DNA from 2 places in the Thermoanaerobacterium sp. PSU-2 genome. Region 1 is predicted to be linked to the other one. Evidence: riboswitches for the same ligand, from Rfam matches in the RefSeq annotation. Region 1 holds a riboswitch; the other holds the start of a gene.
The links. Region 1 has a riboswitch for FMN ahead of ribD (bifunctional diaminohydroxyphosphoribosylaminopyrimidine deaminase/5-amino-6-(5-phosphoribosylamino)uracil reductase RibD). Riboswitches for the same ligand answer to the same signal wherever they lie in the genome.
Positions count from the first base shown of each region.

Region 2: another riboswitch for FMN. It lies ahead of BVF91_RS01045 (ECF transporter S component); the one in region 1 lies ahead of ribD (bifunctional diaminohydroxyphosphoribosylaminopyrimidine deaminase/5-amino-6-(5-phosphoribosylamino)uracil reductase RibD).

Region 1 covers NZ_MSQD01000012.1:60,049-69,813, forward strand. Annotated here, with positions in the region: gene BVF91_RS09985 (2-isopropylmalate synthase) at 1-154, shown strand, start outside; gene leuC (3-isopropylmalate dehydratase large subunit) at 145-1,401, shown strand; gene leuD (3-isopropylmalate dehydratase small subunit) at 1,402-1,887, shown strand; gene leuB (3-isopropylmalate dehydrogenase) at 1,888-2,955, shown strand; gene ilvD (dihydroxy-acid dehydratase) at 2,960-4,624, shown strand; gene ilvB (biosynthetic-type acetolactate synthase large subunit) at 4,659-6,314, shown strand; FMN riboswitch at 6,359-6,472, shown strand; gene ribD (bifunctional diaminohydroxyphosphoribosylaminopyrimidine deaminase/5-amino-6-(5-phosphoribosylamino)uracil reductase RibD) at 6,535-7,617, shown strand; gene BVF91_RS10020 (riboflavin synthase) at 7,626-8,246, shown strand; gene BVF91_RS10025 (bifunctional 3,4-dihydroxy-2-butanone-4-phosphate synthase/GTP cyclohydrolase II) at 8,261-9,451, shown strand; gene ribH (6,7-dimethyl-8-ribityllumazine synthase) at 9,475-9,765, shown strand, end outside.
Region 2 covers NZ_MSQD01000001.1:180,663-190,427, forward strand. Annotated here, with positions in the region: gene tsaD (tRNA (adenosine(37)-N6)-threonylcarbamoyltransferase complex transferase subunit TsaD) at 1-799, opposite strand, end outside; gene rimI (ribosomal protein S18-alanine N-acetyltransferase) at 811-1,257, opposite strand; gene tsaB (tRNA (adenosine(37)-N6)-threonylcarbamoyltransferase complex dimerization subunit type 1 TsaB) at 1,274-1,954, opposite strand; gene tsaE (tRNA (adenosine(37)-N6)-threonylcarbamoyltransferase complex ATPase subunit type 1 TsaE) at 1,954-2,412, opposite strand; gene BVF91_RS01045 (ECF transporter S component) at 2,535-3,119, opposite strand; FMN riboswitch at 3,181-3,307, opposite strand; gene arcC (carbamate kinase) at 3,372-4,316, opposite strand; gene argF (ornithine carbamoyltransferase) at 4,419-5,360, opposite strand; gene BVF91_RS01060 (amidohydrolase) at 5,387-6,544, opposite strand; gene BVF91_RS01065 (TVP38/TMEM64 family protein) at 6,637-7,314, opposite strand; gene prpE (bis(5'-nucleosyl)-tetraphosphatase PrpE) at 7,326-8,063, opposite strand; gene BVF91_RS01075 (RNA-guided endonuclease InsQ/TnpB family protein) at 8,239-9,423, opposite strand; gene BVF91_RS01080 (IS607 family transposase) at 9,416-9,765, opposite strand, start outside.

The DNA.
Region 1 (9,765 bases):
CAATCTTTCGCGAGATGAGATAAATATCGCTTTTAAGAGATTTAAAGACGTAGCTGACAATAAAAAAGTTGTAGATGATGAAGATATAAGAGAAATCGTAGAAGATGTAATTTTAAACAGTAAGAGTTTTAAGGAGGGAGAGCTTTGGGGTTAACACTTACACAAAAAATTTTAGCTAATAAAGCCGGATATGAAGTTAAACCTGGAGATCTTATAGAGATAGACGTTGACATGGTGTTAGGCAATGATGTCACATCGCCTGTTGCCATAAAAGAGTTTTTAAAGATAGGTGTAAAGGAAGTATTCGACAAAGAGAAAATTGCATTAGTGCCTGACCATTTTGTCCCAAACAAAGACATAAAGTCTGCAGAACAAGTAAATATCGTAAGGAAATTTGCCAGAGAGTACGGCATCGTAAACTTCTTTGAAGTAGGGCAAATGGGGATAGAACATGCCCTTTTGCCGGAAAAAGGCTTAGTATTGCCAGGAGATGTGGTAATAGGTGCAGATTCTCATACATGCACGTACGGTGCAATAACGTGTTTCTCTACAGGAATAGGAAGCACTGATATGGCCTGTGCCATGGCTACAGGCAAGGCTTGGTTTAAGGTTCCCGAAGCCATAAAGTTTAATCTTAAAGGAAAGCTTAATAAGTGGGTAAGCGGAAAAGACGTCATACTGTACATCATCGGCATGATAGGTGTAGATGGCGCACTTTATAAGTCGATGGAATTTACTGGCGACATCTCGTCTTTGTCGATTGATGACAGGTTTACAATTGCAAATATGGCTATAGAAGCAGGGGCTAAAAATGGTATTTTCGATTACGACGAAATTACCGAAGCATATGTTTTGGGGAGAGCAAAGAGAAATTACAAAGTGTTTAAAGCTGATGATGATGCAGAATACGTAAAGACATACGATATAGACTTATCAACGATAAAGCCGCAAGTGGCATTTCCTCACTTGCCTGAAAACACAAAGTCCATAGATGATGTTGGAAATGTAAAGATAGATCAAGTTGTAATAGGTTCTTGTACAAATGGCCGTCTACAAGATATGGAAGTGACGTATGAAATTTTAAAAGGCAAGAAGGTTCATCCAGATGTAAGGTTGATAATATTCCCAGCTACACAAGACATATACTTGGAATGTGTAAGAAGAGGCTATATAGAAGAATTCATAAAGGCAGGTGCTGCTGTATCTACGCCTACATGCGGCCCTTGTTTAGGCGGTCACATGGGGATACTTGCAAAAGGTGAAAGGGCAATATCCACTACAAACAGAAACTTTGTTGGCAGGATGGGTCACACAGAAAGCGAAGTGTACTTGGCAAGTCCTGCTGTAGCAGCGGCATCAGCCATAAAAGGCTATATAGCAAGTCCTGAGGAGGTGGCTTAATTGGAAGGAAAGGCAATAAAGTACGGCGATAATGTGGATACGGATGTAATAATACCTGCAAGGTTTTTAAATACATCTGATCCAAAAGAACTTGCTGCCCATTGCATGGAAGATTTAGATAAGAGCTTTAAAGATAGAGTCAAACCGGGAGATATAATGGTTGCAGGAGACAATTTTGGCTGCGGTTCATCAAGAGAACATGCTCCTATAGCCATAAAGGAGTCTGGCATATCGTGTGTCATCGCAAAGTCGTTTGCCAGAATATTTTACAGAAATGCCATAAATATAGGATTGCCTATATTGGAATGTCCTGATGCGGCATCTTCGATAGAAGATGGTGACATTGTTTCAGTCGATTTTGAGACAGGTGTCATAAAAGACATAACAAAAGGCATCGAGTTTAAATCGCAGCCATTTCCTGAGTTTATAAAGAAGATAATCGAGTGTGGCGGCCTTGTAAACTACGTGAAGGAAAAGGTGGTATAGATGTACAAGATAGCTGTATTACCAGGAGATGGAATAGGAAAAGAAGTAATGGAGGAAGCACTTAAAGTATTAGATGCTGTTTCAGAAAAATACAACATCCAATTTGAAGTAAAGAAGTATCTGTTTGGCGGCTGTGCCATTGATGAGTTTGGAACGCCGTACCCTAAGGAAACAGAAGAAGCGTGCCTTAAAAGCGATGCAGTTTTGTTAGGGGCTGTTGGTGGGCCTAAGTGGGATGATCTGGATGGCGATAAGAGGCCTGAGGCAGGTCTTTTATCGTTGAGAAAAAGCCTTGGCGTGTATGCCAATTTAAGGCCTGCCACTCTCTTTAATTCTTTAAGAAGTGCATCTCCTTTGAAAGACGAAATTATAAAGGATGGGTTAGATGTACTTGTTGTAAGGGAATTGACAGGTGGCATATATTTTGGCGATAGAGGAACGGAAAAGATTGATTACGGGTATAAGGCATATGATACAGAATCGTATACCACCATGGAAATAGAGAGGATTGCCCATATAGCGTTTAAAGCGGCGAGAAACCGCAAGAAAAAAGTCACATCGGTTGATAAGGCCAATATTTTGGATTCATCAAGATTATGGAGAAAAGTCGTCAATGAAGTGAGTAAAGAATACCCAGATGTAGAATTAAACCATCAGTATGTTGACAATTGCTCTATGCAGCTTATAAAAGATCCATCACAGTTTGACGTGATACTTACATCAAATATGTTTGGAGACATATTGTCTGATGAAGCATCACAGCTTACTGGATCAATAGGAATGTTGCCATCAGCCAGCTTGAGAGGTGACAAAGTTGGGCTTTACGAACCTGTACACGGTTCGGCTCCTGATATTGCTGGCACGAAGAAAGCTAATCCTTTAGCTACAATACTATCTGTCGCAATGATGCTGGAGTATTCCTTTGACATGGTTGATGCTGCAAATGACATAAGAAAGGCGGTAAACGACCTATTGGAGGATGGCTACAGGACTCCTGATTTAGGAAAAGGCACTATTTTAAACACCGAAGAGATGGGCGACATGGTTGTAAAGTATTTAAAGAGGTGATTTTATGATAAGCGATAGCGTAAAAAAAGGAGTGGAAAAAGCGCCCCACAGGTCACTTTTGTACGCTTTAGGGCTTACAGATGATGAGATAAATAGGCCTTTAATAGGCATAGCTAATTCAAAAAACGACATAATTCCTGGACACATAAATCTTGACAAGATTGCAGAGGCAGTAAAAGCTGGTGTAAGGCTTGCTGGCGGCACTCCTTTAGAATTTTCCACAATAGGTGTCTGTGATGGAATAGCCATGAATCACAAAGGGATGAAGTATTCTCTTGCTTCAAGGGAATTGATAGCCGACAGCGTTGAGACGATGGCTATGGCCCATGGCCTTGACGGACTTGTGCTTATACCAAACTGCGACAAGATAGTTCCAGGTATGCTTATGGCGGCCGCAAGGCTAAACATACCAGCTATCGTAATAAGCGGAGGCCCGATGCTGGCTGGAAGTTACGAAGGAGGAGCATGCGATTTAAGCTCCATGTTTGAGGCGGTAGGCGCATTGAAGGCAGGCAAGATAAGTGAGGACGAGTTAAAGGCGATGGAGATGTCTGCTTGTCCTACGTGTGGTTCATGTTCAGGAATGTTTACCGCAAATACGATGAATTGCCTTACAGAAGGGCTTGGCATAGGACTTCCTGGTAACGGCACGATACCTGCTGTTTACTCAGAAAGGATAAGGCTTGCTAAAAAAGCAGGAATGAAGATAGTGGAGCTTGTAGAAAAGGATATTAAGGCAAGAGATATTTTGACAGAAGATGCCTTTATAAATGCCTTTTGCTTAGACATGGCTTTAGGAGGCTCTACAAATACAGTTCTTCACTTAAAGGCTATTGCACATGAGGCAGGAGTTGATATACCTCTCGAAAAGATAAATGAAATCAATGAGAAGGTTCCAAACCTGTGCAAATTAAGCCCTGCAGGAAAGTATCATATAGAAGATCTCTACCATGCAGGTGGCATACAGGCAGTATTGAAAGAACTGTCAAAATTAGGAGTCTTAAATACAGATTGCATTACAGTCACATGCGATACAATCGGTGAAAATTTCAAAGATGCGCGGATAAAAAATCATGATGTAATACACTCAGTAGAAGATCCCTACAGCAATACAGGTGGTTTGGCGATTTTGTATGGAAATATAGCGAAAGACGGTTCTGTAGTAAAGGCGTCTGCAGTAGCTAAAGAGATGCTTCGCCATTCTGGTCCTGCAAGAGTCTTTGATTCAGAAGATGAAGCCATAAAAGCCATTTATGATGGCAAGATACAAAAAGGCGATGTCGTTGTAATAAGGTATGAAGGGCCAAAAGGCGGTCCTGGCATGAGGGAGATGTTAAGCCCTACATCAGCACTGGCAGGCATGGGACTTGACAAGGATGTAGCGCTTATTACAGATGGAAGATTTTCTGGCGCCACAAGAGGAGCTTGCATAGGCCATGTGTCGCCTGAAGCGATGGAAGGCGGAGAAATCGCTTTGATAAAAGATGGGGATATCATTGAAATAGACATACCGGGAAGAAAGCTTAATTTAAAGATAGACGATGAAGAAATGGAAGAAAGAAGAAAAAACTTTAGAAGGCCTGAGCCTCACATTAAGACAGGTTACATGGCAAGGTACGCCAGATTAGTCACATCTGCAAATACTGGTGCGGTTTTAAAAAATGATTGACAAAGCTTAAATTCCATGAAAGGAGGCGCATATCGTGATCATAAAAGGTTCGCAGGTTGTCATAGAAGTATTAAAAGAGCAAGGAGTAGAAGTCGTTTTTGGCATTCCTGGCGGTGCCGTCATACCTCTTTACGATGCTTTGTACGATTCTGACTTGCGGCATATCCTTGCAACGCATGAACAGATGGCTGCCCACATGGCAGATGGATACGCAAGAGTGACTGGAAAAGTTGGCGTGTGCTTTGCTACATCAGGACCTGGTGCTACCAATTTAGTCACAGGAATAGCCAATGCCTACATGGACTCTGTGCCAATAGTTGCTATAACAGGGCAAGTTGCTACAAGCCTTATAGGAAAGGACTCTTTTCAAGAAGTGGATATTGCAGGAATCACGATGCCTGTGACAAAGCACAATTTTATTGTGAAATCACCTGATAAATTAGCGGACACTTTGAGAGAAGCCTTTTTTATAGCGAAAGATGGAAGACCAGGCCCTGTTCTTGTAGACATACCAAAGGACATTCAGACTGCAGATATAAACTTCGTCAAGCGAAAGGATTTTTATGTTGAAGTAAAGAAGCATCAAGTGTTAGAAGCAGATTTAGTAAAGGCAGCTGAGTTAATCTCATCAAGCAAAAGACCAGTTATTTTTGCCGGTGGTGGAGTAATATGGAGCGAAGCATCGAAGAATTTGTACGATTTTGCTAAAAAGCACATGATACCTGTAACTACTTCGCTTATGGGCCTTGGATGCTTTCCAGAAGATGATGAGTTGTCATTAGGGCTTATTGGAATGCATGGAAGCAGATATGCCAATACGGCCGTTTATAAATCAGATTTGGTGATTGCAGTAGGGTCAAGGTTTAGCGACAGAGTCGCCGGTAAAGCAGGTGGTCTGGCGCCAAATGCAAAAGTCATTCACATCGATATCGATCCTGCGGAAATCGGCAAAAATATCGATGTTGATGTGCCATTAGTAGGAGATATCAAAGAAGTCCTGTCTCTTTTAAATGGAATGATAAAAGAAAAAGACAATAGTGAATGGATTAATGAGCTTATATCGATAAAAGACAAAACGTCCTTTAAATATAAAGATGATGGGAAATTGAAGCCACAGTGGATAGTAGAAAGGGTTCAAGAGCTTGGAGGAGACAATCTTGTAGTAGCGACAGAAGTAGGGCAAAACCAGATGTGGACGGCTCAATACTATAAATTCAAAGAGCCAAGGACATTTGTCACATCCGGTGGATTAGGTACCATGGGCTTTGGACTTCCTGCATCAATAGGTGCACAAGTAGGGAGAGATGACAAAAGAGTGGTGAATATTGCAGGTGACGGCAGCATAAGGATGAATATTCATGCTCTTGAAACGATGTCGGTGTACAACATACCTGTTATAACGATAATCCTCAACAATCAGACACTTGGCATGGTTAGACAATGGCAAAATCTCCTTTACGACAAAAGATTTTCTCAGACAGATTTAAACCCGAATCTCAATTTTTCAAAAGTCGCCGAAGCTTTTGGGGTAACCGGAAGAAGAATTTACACGAAAGAAGAATTTACAGATGCTTTTAGTGAAGCATTGTCAAACAACAAGCCTTATGTTTTAGAGTGTATCATAGACAAAGATGAGATGGTTCTGCCATTTATTCCTGCTGGAGGAACCATTGAAGAGATGATAGACTAGCATTTTTATAAAATTAATGTTATAATTATAGAAACTAAATAAGATTAAACCTTCAGGGATTGGTGAAATTCCATACCGGCGGTAAAGCCCGCGAGCCTTATGGCAGATCTGGTTAGATTCCAGAGCCGACAGTATAGTCTGGATGAAAGAAGGTGAAATGGCAATTGTCATTATGCCCTGAAGTATTACATGCTTCAGGGCTAATTTTTTGAGGTGATTTATGGAGAAATACATGAAAAGGGCATTAAAGCTTGCTAAACTTGATGTAGGACACACAAACCCAAATCCTTTAGTAGGAGCTGTAATTGTTAAAAATGGCAAAATTATAGGTGAAGGCTATCATGAATACTATGGAGGACCACATGCGGAAATAAATGCATTAAAAAATGCTAAAGAAGATGTAAATGGAGCCACGCTTTATGTGACATTGGAACCGTGTTGCCATCATGGAAAAACACCACCTTGTGTCGATGCTGTCATAAAATCAGGCATAAAAAATGTTTTTATCGCTATGGAGGATCCAAATGAACTTGTAGCAGGAAAAGGAATTAAAAAGCTTGAAGAAGCTGGTTTAAATGTTTATACTGGATTGTTAAAAGATGAAGCAGAGAAATTGAATGAAGTATTTATAAAGTACATCACAAGTAGAGAACCTTATGTAATATTAAAATCCGCCATGACAATTGATGGAAAGATATCGACTTTTACAGGCGATTCTAAGTGGATAACAAATGAAAAATCAAGGGAGCATGTCCATAAAGTTAGAGGCAGCGTTATGGCAATAATGGTAGGTATTAATACAGTTATAAAAGATAATCCACATCTTACTGTTAGATTGCAAGGATATAAAAACCCTTTAAGAGTTATTGTGGATAGTCACGGCAGGATTCCATTAGATGCAAATGTCATCATTGATAAATCTGCTAAGACATTAATAGCTACAACAGATATGATGCCACATGATAAGGTGAAAGCTTTGAATGATTTGGGTGTTGATGTTGTTACAATCGAAAAAAAAGATAATAAAGTCCATCTAAAGAAATTGATCTATACGTTAGGGGAAAGAGGGATAGATAGTATTCTCATAGAAGGTGGAGGAACTCTCAACTATTCTGCTTTAAAAGAAGGAATAGTAGACAAAGTTATGTTTTATATTGCTCCAAAAATAATAGGTGGAAGCAATTCATTAACGCCTGTGGAAGGTGATGGCATTGCTTTGATTAAAGATGCAATAATGATTGAAAAGATAGATATAAAAAAATTTGACGATGACATACTTATAGAAGGTTATATAAAAAAGTAGGTGTTAAGATGTTTACAGGAATTATAGAAGAAGTTGGAAAGGTCAAAATGATTCAAAGAGGAAATATTACCAAAATAGCAGTAGAGTGCAAAAAAGTCTTAGATGGTGTAAGAATTGGAGATAGCATAGCTGTAAATGGAGTATGCTTAACGGTTACAAATATAGGTAAAGATTTATTTACATCAGATATAATGTATGAAACACTTAAAACAAGCAATTTAGGAAGTTTAAAGATAGGAAGCATTGTCAATTTAGAAAGGGCATTAAGCATATCAGGCAGGCTAAATGGACACATTGTGACGGGACATGTGGATACCGTTGGTACAATAATTGATAAAAACAAAATAAACAGTACGACGACATTTAAAATTAAAATTGATGAAAGATATTCAAAATATGTGGCTGATAAAGGAAGTATTGCTGTGGATGGAATAAGTTTGACAGTGGTAGAATCATCAGCTTCATACTTTACAGTGTCAATTATACCCCATACAGAGAACAATACAACTTTAAATATAAAAAGAATCGGAGATACCGTAAATATTGAAGTTGACATACTTTCAAAGTATGCAGAAAGGCTTTTGACGAAGAAAAACGTTGATGAATTTTTAATAGAAAATTATTTATAAGGAGATGTTCATAAATGTTTGATACTATTGAAAGCGCAATAGAAGACATAAAAAATGGGAAAATGGTCATTGTAGTCGATGATGAAGATAGAGAGAATGAAGGGGATTTAGTTATGGCTGCGGAAAAAGTGACAAGTGACCATGTGAACTTTATGATAAAGTACGGCCGTGGATTGGTATGTGTTCCTATGATGGGGGAGAGGCTTAAAAAATTAAACATTGGCAAGATGGTATTTGATAATACCGATAATAGAGAAACTGCTTTTACAGTATCTGTAGATCATAAAAACTGTAAAACTGGAATTTCTGCTTACGAAAGAGCACTTACTATAAAAATGCTTATAGATGATGAATCGATGCCGGATGACTTTACAAAGCCAGGACATGTATTTCCATTGGAAGCGAAAGAAGGAGGAGTATTAGTAAGAGCGGGACATACGGAAGCAGCGTGTGATTTAGCAAGGCTTGCAGGTCTTAAAAGTGCTGGTGTAATCTGCGAAATAATAAAAGATGATGGAAAGATGGCCAGGCTTCCAGAGCTAATTGAATTTTCGAAAAAATTTAATTTAAAAATAATATCTATCGCTGATCTCATAGAATATAGAAGAAAAAATGAAAAACTGGTGAAAAGAGTGGCAGAAGCATATTTGCCCACAAAGTATGGAGATTTTACGATAATAGGTTATGAAGAAATCTTAACAGGTAAAGAACACGTTGCGTTGGTGAAAGGTGATTTATCTGATAGTCCTACATTAGTCAGGGTTCATTCAGAATGTTTGACAGGCGACATTATGGGTTCATTAAGGTGTGATTGTGGCGATCAGCTTCATACATCGATGGAGAAAATTGGAAAAGAAGGAGGTGTACTATTGTATCTAAGACAAGAAGGCAGAGGAATAGGACTTTTAAACAAGATTAAAGCATATCATTTGCAGGATGAGGGACTTGACACGGTAGATGCCAACATCAGATTAGGTTTTCCGGCTGATATGAGAGAGTATGGGATTGGAGCTCAGATTTTGAAGGACCTTGGGCTTAAAAAACTCAGGATAATGACAAATAATCCCAAAAAACTGGTTGGTATTTCAGGTTATGGCCTTGAAATTGTAGAAAGAGTTCCTATAGAGGTTTCAATCAATAGACACAATGAAAGATATCTTAAAACAAAAAAAGAAAAATTTGACCACATATTTACTTCATTTTAAAAATAAGCAAAGGAGAGATTGTATTGAAAAAGTATGAAGGAAAACTCATTGGAGATGGCTTAAAAGTAGGCATTGTTGTAAGCAGATTTAATGAATTTATAACAAATAAACTTTTGGATGGTGCTTTGGATGCTTTAAGAAGACATGGTGTAGATGATGAAAGCATTGACATTGCTTGGACGCCAGGCGCATTTGAAATACCCCTTATATCAAAGAAGATGGCCACATCAAAAAAATACGATGCAATTATCGCGCTGGGTGCTGTAATAAGAGGCGATACACCGCATTTTGATTATGTTGCAAATGAAGTATCA
Region 2 (9,765 bases), on a different contig from region 1:
TTTTTATGTTTTTAAACTTAGCAGCCTCAATAAGCTTTGATGACAAAACATCGACTACATTCATCTGAAAGCTGGCAGCATAGTCTGCCACATTTATCTCAATGCCATTTTGCCTTTCTTTGTGCAATTGATTTATGACTGCTGTCTTCAATCCACTAAAGCTAAAATCAAAATTGTCCTTTTCCATAAAAGACTTTGGAAAGTTATAGCGATATGGATCACCGCTTTTTGAGATCTCATCTATTTTAGGACCGCCAGGATATCCAAGACCTAATGCTCTTGCCACCTTGTCAAATGCTTCTCCTGCAGCATCATCCATCGTTCTACCGAGAACCTCATACTGTCCATAGTCTTTTACAAATACGATGTGACTGTGTCCACCTGACGCTATAAGGCAAATAAATGGCGGTTCAAAATCGCTGTCAAGGTAATTTGCAGATATATGCCCTTCAATGTGGTTTACGCCAACAAATGGCACGCCTTTCCCGTATGCCAAAGCCTTTCCGTACGAAAGCCCTACCAACAATGCACCTACAAGTCCCGGACCGTATGTAGCAGCAACAACATCAACGTCATCAAGCGTCACATCTGCCTTCAAAAGAGCCTCTTTCACCACATTTCCAATGGCTTCAATGTGGTTTCTTGATGCTATCTCAGGGACAACACCGCCAAATTCCTTGTGTATATTTATCTGCGAATATATGACATTAGACATCACGATTTTGCCATCTTTTACGACACTTGCCGATGTCTCATCGCAGGATGTTTCAATCCCTAATACTATCGTGTTTTCCCTCATACAATCTCTCCTTACATATCGTATTTCCACATTATAACTGCATCTTCATTGTTGTCCTGATAATACCCTCTTCTCTTGCCAACAGGTCTAAATCCGTATTTTTTATAAAGCGATTGTGCTACAAGGTTAGATTCTCTCACTTCCAGCGTCATAGACGTTATGCCTTTATTTTTTGCAAGTTCAATAAGCCCTTCAACAATGGCAGAACCTACACCTTTCCCTCGAAAATCCGGATGAACGGCAATGTTTGTTATATGTCCTTCGTCCACAACCACCCAAAAACCACCGTATCCAGCCACCTTGCCATCTACCTCAGCAACAATGTAGTGTGCACAACTATTTTTCGTAACTTCCATCACAAATGATTCAAAAGACCATGGCACAGAAAAGCTTAAATACTCAATTTCCATGACTTTGTCTATATCGCTTTTTACCATAGGGCGAATCTTTATATCCATAAAACCCTCCAAAACATCACTTAGAATTTTCCAACGGTGCAGGCTTTCTAATATAATACGGTTTAAAGTCAAGATATGTGCATATCTCGCCCTTTGATATTTTTTTAAGTGCCATCATTCCAACCGATGACGCTCTTGATATGTTGTTAATCGGCGATGCAAAAAAGGCATCTGGCAACGCACTTTTTAATGTGTCTTTATAAGCAATAGTACCATCTCCGACGAATAAAACTTCTTCACCGTATCCCTTTACTATGTCCATAACTACGCCTACTTCTTCCAGTGACACATCTTTTAGTCTATTTAACTCACTTCCACCTTTATAAAAAGCCATATAGACGTTTCCTCTTAACGCATCAATAATAGGGCAGATGATGCCTTTAAATTCTCCTACGTTATAGGCAAGGGCATCTAATGATGATACGCCAACAATTGGCACATCAAAAGATTGAGCTAATCCCTTCGCAGTAGCGGCACCTATCCTTAAACCTGTAAAAGATCCTGGTCCTTCACATACAGCTATATGGGTTATTTCCTCCTTTTTTACCTCCGCCATTTTTAAAAGTTCATCCATCATTGGCATCAATATAACAGAATGTCTCAGATGATTTATAGAAAATTCACCTATTAAGCCACTTTCATCCACTAAAGCGACAGTAGCCGTCTTTGACGATGAGTCTATTGCAAGTATCTTCATCACTTCATCTCCTTAATCACTTCATCGTATTTTGCACCATGTGATTCTATCTCTATTATCCTCTCATCGAAAGAATCGCTCATGAAAATATGCACAAATATATTTTCCTCCGGGATAAGAGGCATTATCTTTTCAGGCCACTCAATGACACAAACACCATCACCGTAAAAATATTCCTCATAGCCTATATCGTACAATTCCATGTAGTCGTCAATTCTATACACGTCAAAATGGTAAAGAGGAATTTCTCCCATATGCTCATTTACAATCATGAATGTAGGGCTTGTGACATAGTCGCATATACCCATGCCTTTAGCAATGCCTTTTGTCAAAACTGTCTTGCCTACACCTAAATCTCCAGATATAAGCACAATACTTCCTCTTTTTAGCAAACCGCCTAATTTAAACCCTATCTTTTCCGTTTCATCAGAGCTTTTTGTCCTAAAATGTATTTTCATTGAGAACACCACCGTGAAATTTATACAAATATTATATACCAAGTATACCATAAAACAAACGCCTAATGGCTGAATAAAAAAGCGCAAAAAAATAACGGAACACTGTCCGTTATTTTAAGTAACTACATCTTCAACATTGGAGATAATTTCTTGTAAATGAGGAACGTGATTAGAGATATTACTAAGCCTTTCAAGATGTTGAAAGGAAAAATACCGTACGCTATCAATGTCTTCAAATCAACTATATGGCTATTTACCGCTTTTCCCATTCCAACGATGGCGCTTAACGGCCAACCCATTATCTTCTGATATAATGGCAAAAATACATAGTAGTTTAATACTGATCCCGCAATAGCCATGACAATAGTTCCTAAAATCATTGCAAATAACGCTGACTTTTTAGATTTGTTTCTCATGTAGATTACGCCAACAGTAAATACGTAAATAGAGCCTACAACGAAATTGGCCACTTCTCCTATACCTGCAGATTGACTAACTGGAAGATGTATCACATTCTTTACAATCTCCACAAAGATGCCGTATACAGGCCCTAATGCAAATGCCGCTAAAAGAGGCGGTATATCGCTAAAATCAAATTTTAAAAAGCTTGGAAATAGTGGCAATTGAAATTCTAAGTACATCAGTACAAATGCTATTGCGGAAAGCAGCCCTACAGTCACAATCACTTTTGTCTTGCTGTGTTCCATAAATGACACCTCCAAATTTAAAAATCCCGAAGAAACATCTTCAGGATGAAAGCAAACAAAAATAAATCTTCTTCCATCCAGACTGTACTGTCGGCCTTGGAATCTCACCAAGTCCACCGCATCTGCGGGTCGCGGGCTCGCTTACGCTTACCGCCGGTCGGGAATTTCACCCTGCCCTGAAGATATTCTCCACTGGTTTATTCAATTCTAAATATTATAATGTCACAAATATATCAATTTGTCAAGTATTTTTTAATCGTCAACCACAACAGTGCCTGTATTTCCTGATAAAGCATCATGTGCCTTTTCTAAAGACGTTATTATGGCTCGCCTTCCTTTTCTTGACCTGGCAAACCTTATTGCAGCCTTGACTTTCGGCATCATTGAGCCTTCTGCAAAATGACCTTCGTTTAAATACATCTCTATATCATGGCTTGAAATCACATCCAGAGGCTTTTCATCAGGCTTTTTGTAGTTGATGTACACTTTTTCTACAGCGGTCAATATCAATAAAATATCTGCATCCAAATCTTCTGCCAATTTCTCAGATGCCAAATCTTTATCTATCACAGCAGCCACACCTTTTAAGCTGCCATTTTTCCTTACTACAGGTATTCCTCCGCCACCCGCCGTTATTACAACGACACCGTTTCTCTCCAAAAGCTTTATTGTGTTTAATTCAACTATCTCTTTAGGCTCTGGTGATGCTACGACTCTCCTATATCCTCTTCCACTGTCCTCTACCATCTGATATCCTTTTTCCTTTTCCAATAGCTCCGCATCTTCCTTAGAGTAAAACGGTCCTATTGGCTTTGTAGGATGTGAAAATGCAGCATCATCTTTATCTACAACAACCTGTGTAACGATTGTTGCAACATCCTTTTGTATATTCTTCTCTTTAAAAACCTCGCCTAAACATTGCTGAATCATATAGCCTATCATTCCCTGGCTTTCCGCGCCGCACACATCAAAGGGCATGGCTGGTATTATGTTAGACGCTGTCTCGTTCTGTATTATGATGTTTCCTACCTGTGGCCCATTTCCATGTGTCACAATGACAGAATACCCTTCTTTTATGATGTCTGCAATGTACATAGCCGTCTTTCTAACTGTATTCAATTGTGATTCGGCTGTAGGCACCATATCCTTGTCTTGCAGTGCATTTCCCCCAAGCGCAATTACTACTTTTCCTTTCATCGTATCCTCCTACTTACGCAAATAATGACATTCTACATTATATCATTTTATTCGCGATTTGAATAGTATGTGAAAAAGCCAAGGCAAATTGCCTTGACTTTTTTAGAGAATCGTCGCTATCATGACAGCCTTAATGGTATGCTTTCTGTTTTCAGCCTCGTCCCATACCCTCGACTGCTTTCCTTCGATCACTTCGTACGTTACTTCCTGTCCTTTTACAGCAGGCAAGCAGTGCAAAAATATCGTGTCAGGCCTATTTGTCTTTTTCATAAGCTCGTCGTTCACTTGGAATGGCCTTAACAGCATTTCTCTCTCTTTTTGCTTTGATTCTTCTCCCATAGATGCCCATACATCTGTGTAAATTGCATGTGCGCCTTCTAAGCCTTCACCAGGCACATCTGTCAGAGTAAATGTCCCTCCATTTTCGACAGCCATTTCTCTAATCTCATTTATGTAGTCCTCTTGAGGCCAAAGCTCTTTTGGCGAATTAATCACGTAGTCCATGCCCATCTTGGCACAACCGATAGCCAGCGTATTTGCCATGTTGTTTCTTCCATCGCCGACAAACACCAATTTTGTGCCTTTTAAGTGTCCAAACTCCTCTTCTATCGTCATTAAATCAGCCAAAACCTGTGTAGGATGGTATTCGTCTGTAAGCCCATTGTATACAGGGACGCCTGAATACTTTACAAGAGCTTCAACAGTGCTTTGATTGTATCCTCTAAATTCGATGGCATCAAACATCCTGCCAAGAACTCTCGCAGTGTCTTCTATGGATTCTTTTGCCCCAAGCTGAATATCATCTGTCGACAAGAAGACAGGGTGTCCTCCTTCTTCGCCAAATGCTGTCTCAAATGCACACCTGGTCCTTGTTGAGCGCTTTTCAAATATCAGTGCAATTGTCTTTCCCAAAAACCTTTGATGGACTATTCCTGCCTTTCTTTCTGCTTTAACCTGCTTTGAAATGTCCAGAAGATACCTTATCTCCTGCGGTGTATAGTCTTTTAAAGATAATAAACTCCTGCCTTTTAAATTAAATCCCATTTACTTTACTCCTTTCAAAACTATATTTATCTTTTAAATACCAATTGTCCATTTATGAATACAAACTTTGTCTTAGTCTTTATCTCAATTGGATTTCCGTCAAATACGGCTATATCAGCATCTTTTCCCTTTTCTATGCTGCCAACTCTATCGTCTATTCCGACGATCTTAGCTGGATTTATCGTAATAGCCTTTAATGCCTCCATCTCATCCATACCTTCTCTTACTGCAAGACCTGCACAAATCGGCAAGTAATTAAGCGGAATGACAGGATGGTCAGTCATAATGGCTACATCCAACCCTGCTTTTGATAAAATCCCCGGCGTCTTAAAAGTAAGGTTTGCAAGCTCCACCTTTGATCTTTCAGATAATGACGGACCAACGATGACTTTTGCCTTTTCCATGACAAGGTAATCAGCTATAAGATGGCCTTCAGTGCAATGGTCAATGGTTATGTCCACGTTAAATTCCTTTGCTATCCTTAAAGCAGTGAATATGTCATCAGCCCTATGGGCATGTGCCTTTAAAGGTATCTCTCTTTTTAATACTTTAACCAAAATCTCAAGCCCCAGATCTCTTGACGGCTTTTTCTCATCATCAGAAGGATCTTTCTCCATGTCCTCCATGTACTCTTGGGCCTTTATAAGCTCCTGTCTAAGCAGTGCAGCAATGCCCATTCTGGTCATAGGCATCTTGTGCTGTTCATTGTAGACAGATTTCGGGTTTTCTCCAAAGGCCACTTTAACCGCCACAGGTTCTTTTACTATCATATCGTCGATGCGTCTGCCATAAGTCTTGATGGCTACAAATTGTCCACCTATGACATTAGCACTGCCAGGGCCTGTAACAGCCGTAGTCACGCCTGTCTCGTATGCTTCTTGAAAATACTTATCCATAGGGTTTATGCCGTCAATAGCCCGCAACTGTGGTGTGATAGGATCTGTCTCCTCATTTCCATCTGCCCCTTCAAACCCTACGGCATTTTCCCACATGCCCAAGTGGCAATGAGCATCTATCATGCCTGGCATCACTGTAAGCCCAGATACATCTATGACTTCCGCATCAAGCGGTGCTATTATTTCCTCACCTACATCTAATATCTTTCCATCTCCTATAAGTACATCAGCCTTTTCATAGTTTTTTCCTGCCATAGTCAATACTTTGCCGCCTTTTAAAAGATACACCGTAAAACCCCCCGTCTTTAGAATTTTTCAAATGAAAAGAACCTAAAAGATATTATACTACACTGATAAAAATTGTAAACAGAGTAGCAAGTTTAATTTATCTTCTTGATTATCTTGTCTTTATTTAAAAATCCTATGACAAATAGAATAACCGCTATCACTGAAACAACGGCAGAAACCATGTAGTTTTTATGTTCAATGTTTGAACCAATATATGAAGAAATAACTATTCCCGGAAGTCGAGCTAAAGCCGTTATGAGAAAATAGTTTACAAATTTGACTGGTGTTAATCCTGCCACATAAGACAAAGCATCTTTTGGAAGCCCTGGCATCAAAAATACAATAAAAAGCCCCATCTCGCCTTTTTTGTTGTTTATGATGTAGTCAAACTTTTTTAGCTTATCCTCTGAAATCATTCCCCTCACAAACTCATAACCCAAAAACCTTGCTATGGCAAAGCACAAAACAGAGCCAATGGTTATGCCGATCAAAGAATAGAGAGAACCTAAAACAGCACCATAAAGGTATCCACCAGCTACCTGCACCACTTCACCAGGTATTATAAATATTACAACCTGCAGCACCTGTATAAGTATAAACACCAGCACGCCTTTTGCACCAAAGCCTAAAATCCACTTTTCAAACTTTGCAGGGTCTTTTAAAAGGTACGTAAGGTAGTCGCCATACCGAAACAGTACCCAAAAAAACAAAAATACAAAAGCCCCTATTAACAAGCTATTTACGAAAAGCTTATTTTTATTTCTCCTCATCTATTTTCCTCCTAAAGATTTCTAAACCTGCTTTCATCGTAAGGCATCGAAGATTTTACGCTGTATACCTTCATTTCAGGATACCTTAAAGCAGAAAGCTTCCCTCCAAATACACACCCTGTATCTATATTAACCGTATTATTTAAAAACCTCGGCTCTTTCACAGGCGTATGGCCGTACACGACAATCGGTTTGCCTTTATAGTCCTTTGCCCAGTCAAGCCTTACTGGCGTGCCATCTGGATTTTTTTCACCTGTTATATCTCCATATAAGACAAATTGCCTTACGTATTTCCCGTAAAAGCCTATGTATTTTTCTTTAATTCCCGCATGTGCCACAACAAGCTTGCCATCATCTAAAACAAGGTACATTGGAGCCATTTCGTAAAGCTCTTTAAAATTTGAAACGACAATTCTTTTTTGTTTCTCCCTTAAGTCATTTAGCTCCGCTACAGTCGTCTCTAATCCGTGTATGATTTTCACATTGTGCCCTAAAAGATAGCGGTAAAGCTTGTTACAGTGGTTGCCAGGGGTGTAAAGGGCTTTTTTAGCTTTAACATTCCTGTACACAAGCTCAATGACACCTACAGAATTAGGTCCTCTATCTGTAATATCGCCTAAAAACACAAGTTTTCTATCATCTTTATGGAAGTATACACCGTCTTTTAATGTGTAGCCCAATAAATCTATTAATTCTGTAAGCTCTTTATAGCAGCCGTGAACATCTCCGATAACGTCATAAGCTGTCAATATAAAACCGTTACAGAAAACTTATAAAACTTTTATAAATCATTTATTAAAGTTTATGTTTCTTTCCTTGTTCATCGTGTCCACTTTCGGATAAACCTACTCATGTTTATTTGACACTCCAAAGGCTTAAATTCCCCACTAACGTATGGGTACATATCAATAGTCGCTTTTAGTGCTATGCTATTGATTTACCATAATTCTTAAGATTTATACTTGCATTTAAGTCTCTATCTATTTCATACCCACATTCATCACATACAAAAACTCTTTCTGATAAAGATATATTGTCTTTTATATATCCGCAATTGCTACAGGTTTTGCTTGAAGGGTAAAATCTATCTGCAAGTATAAACTTAATGTTGTTCCACGCACACTTATATTCCATCTGCTTTTTAAACTCATAGAATAGCTGTTCTTGTATTGATTTTGATAACTTTCTGTTCTTCAACATTCCACAGGTGTTTAAACTCTCCATAACTACATATTTTGGCTTGGTTCTCACCAAAGATGTAGTTATTTGATGAATATAATTATGTCTTATATTTTTAAGCCTTCTTCGTATCTTTAAAACAAGGGATTCTAACTTCTTAATATTTTTAGTTTTTCTGTAACGGGCTTCACCTCCTTCTATTTGAATTTTATTTAGTTCATATTTTTTAGATAGTTTCCTTTGTAATCTTTTAAGCCTTTTCTCAAGTTTCTTTACTTTTTTAGATTTATTTATATTTTTAAACTTTTGTCCTGTGCTGACTACTGCTAAATCCTTTATACCTAAATCTATACCTATTCCCTCTGTTAAACTTTCATTGACTTCTTGTTGTATTTCTACCCCAATGCTTAACCACCAATTAAGTCCGTCAAATGTTGCTCTTGGATTAGAATATTTAATGTTTTTACCTGTCGGTATTCTTCCTTTTTCAGCCAACTTAATCCAATTTAGTTTTTGTTTATTTTTCTTTTTAGAAGTAGTTAATTTTTCTAATTTAATTTGAGTTTCTGTTATAACTATTTTAACTGTATCCTGATAAAAACTCTGTTTACTTCTTTTCTTTGACTTAAACTTTGGGAAGTTATTTCTACCTTCAAAGAAATTTTTATAAGCTGTACAGGCATCTTTTATTGCCTGTTTTGTAATATTGTTTGAATAATTATTGAGCCATTTATATTCTTCTGTTTGTTTAAGCTCTGTTAATCTTTTTCTTAACTCTCTGTCATTTATAAACTTACCACTATTTTTATAACTAATTTGTTCTTGTTCTAAGGCCCAATTATACGCCCATCTTGCAACTCCAGCACATTCAAATAGTTTAGTTTTTTGCTTATTATTTGGAAGAAGCATAACCTTATATGTTTTAATCATTTTCAGTCAGCTCCTTAATCATCTTCTTGGCTTTATTTGCTCTTTTGCTTTGAAGTTTGCAACTAAATACAGTTATTATTTGAACCAAGTCCTCTACAAGTTCTTGTTCTTCAGTTTTTTCTGTGTTATCTATTATTTCAATAACAGTCCCATATTTATTACATATATTTTCTATGAGCTCGTAGCCAAATCTAACAAGTCTGTCTTTATATAAAACTACTATTTTCTCAACCTCACCATTAGTTATCATATCAATAAGTTTATTTAAGCCATTTTTGTTGTAATTAATTCCGCTTCCTATATCAGTTATTATTTCAAACTGATAGCCCTTTGCTATCATAT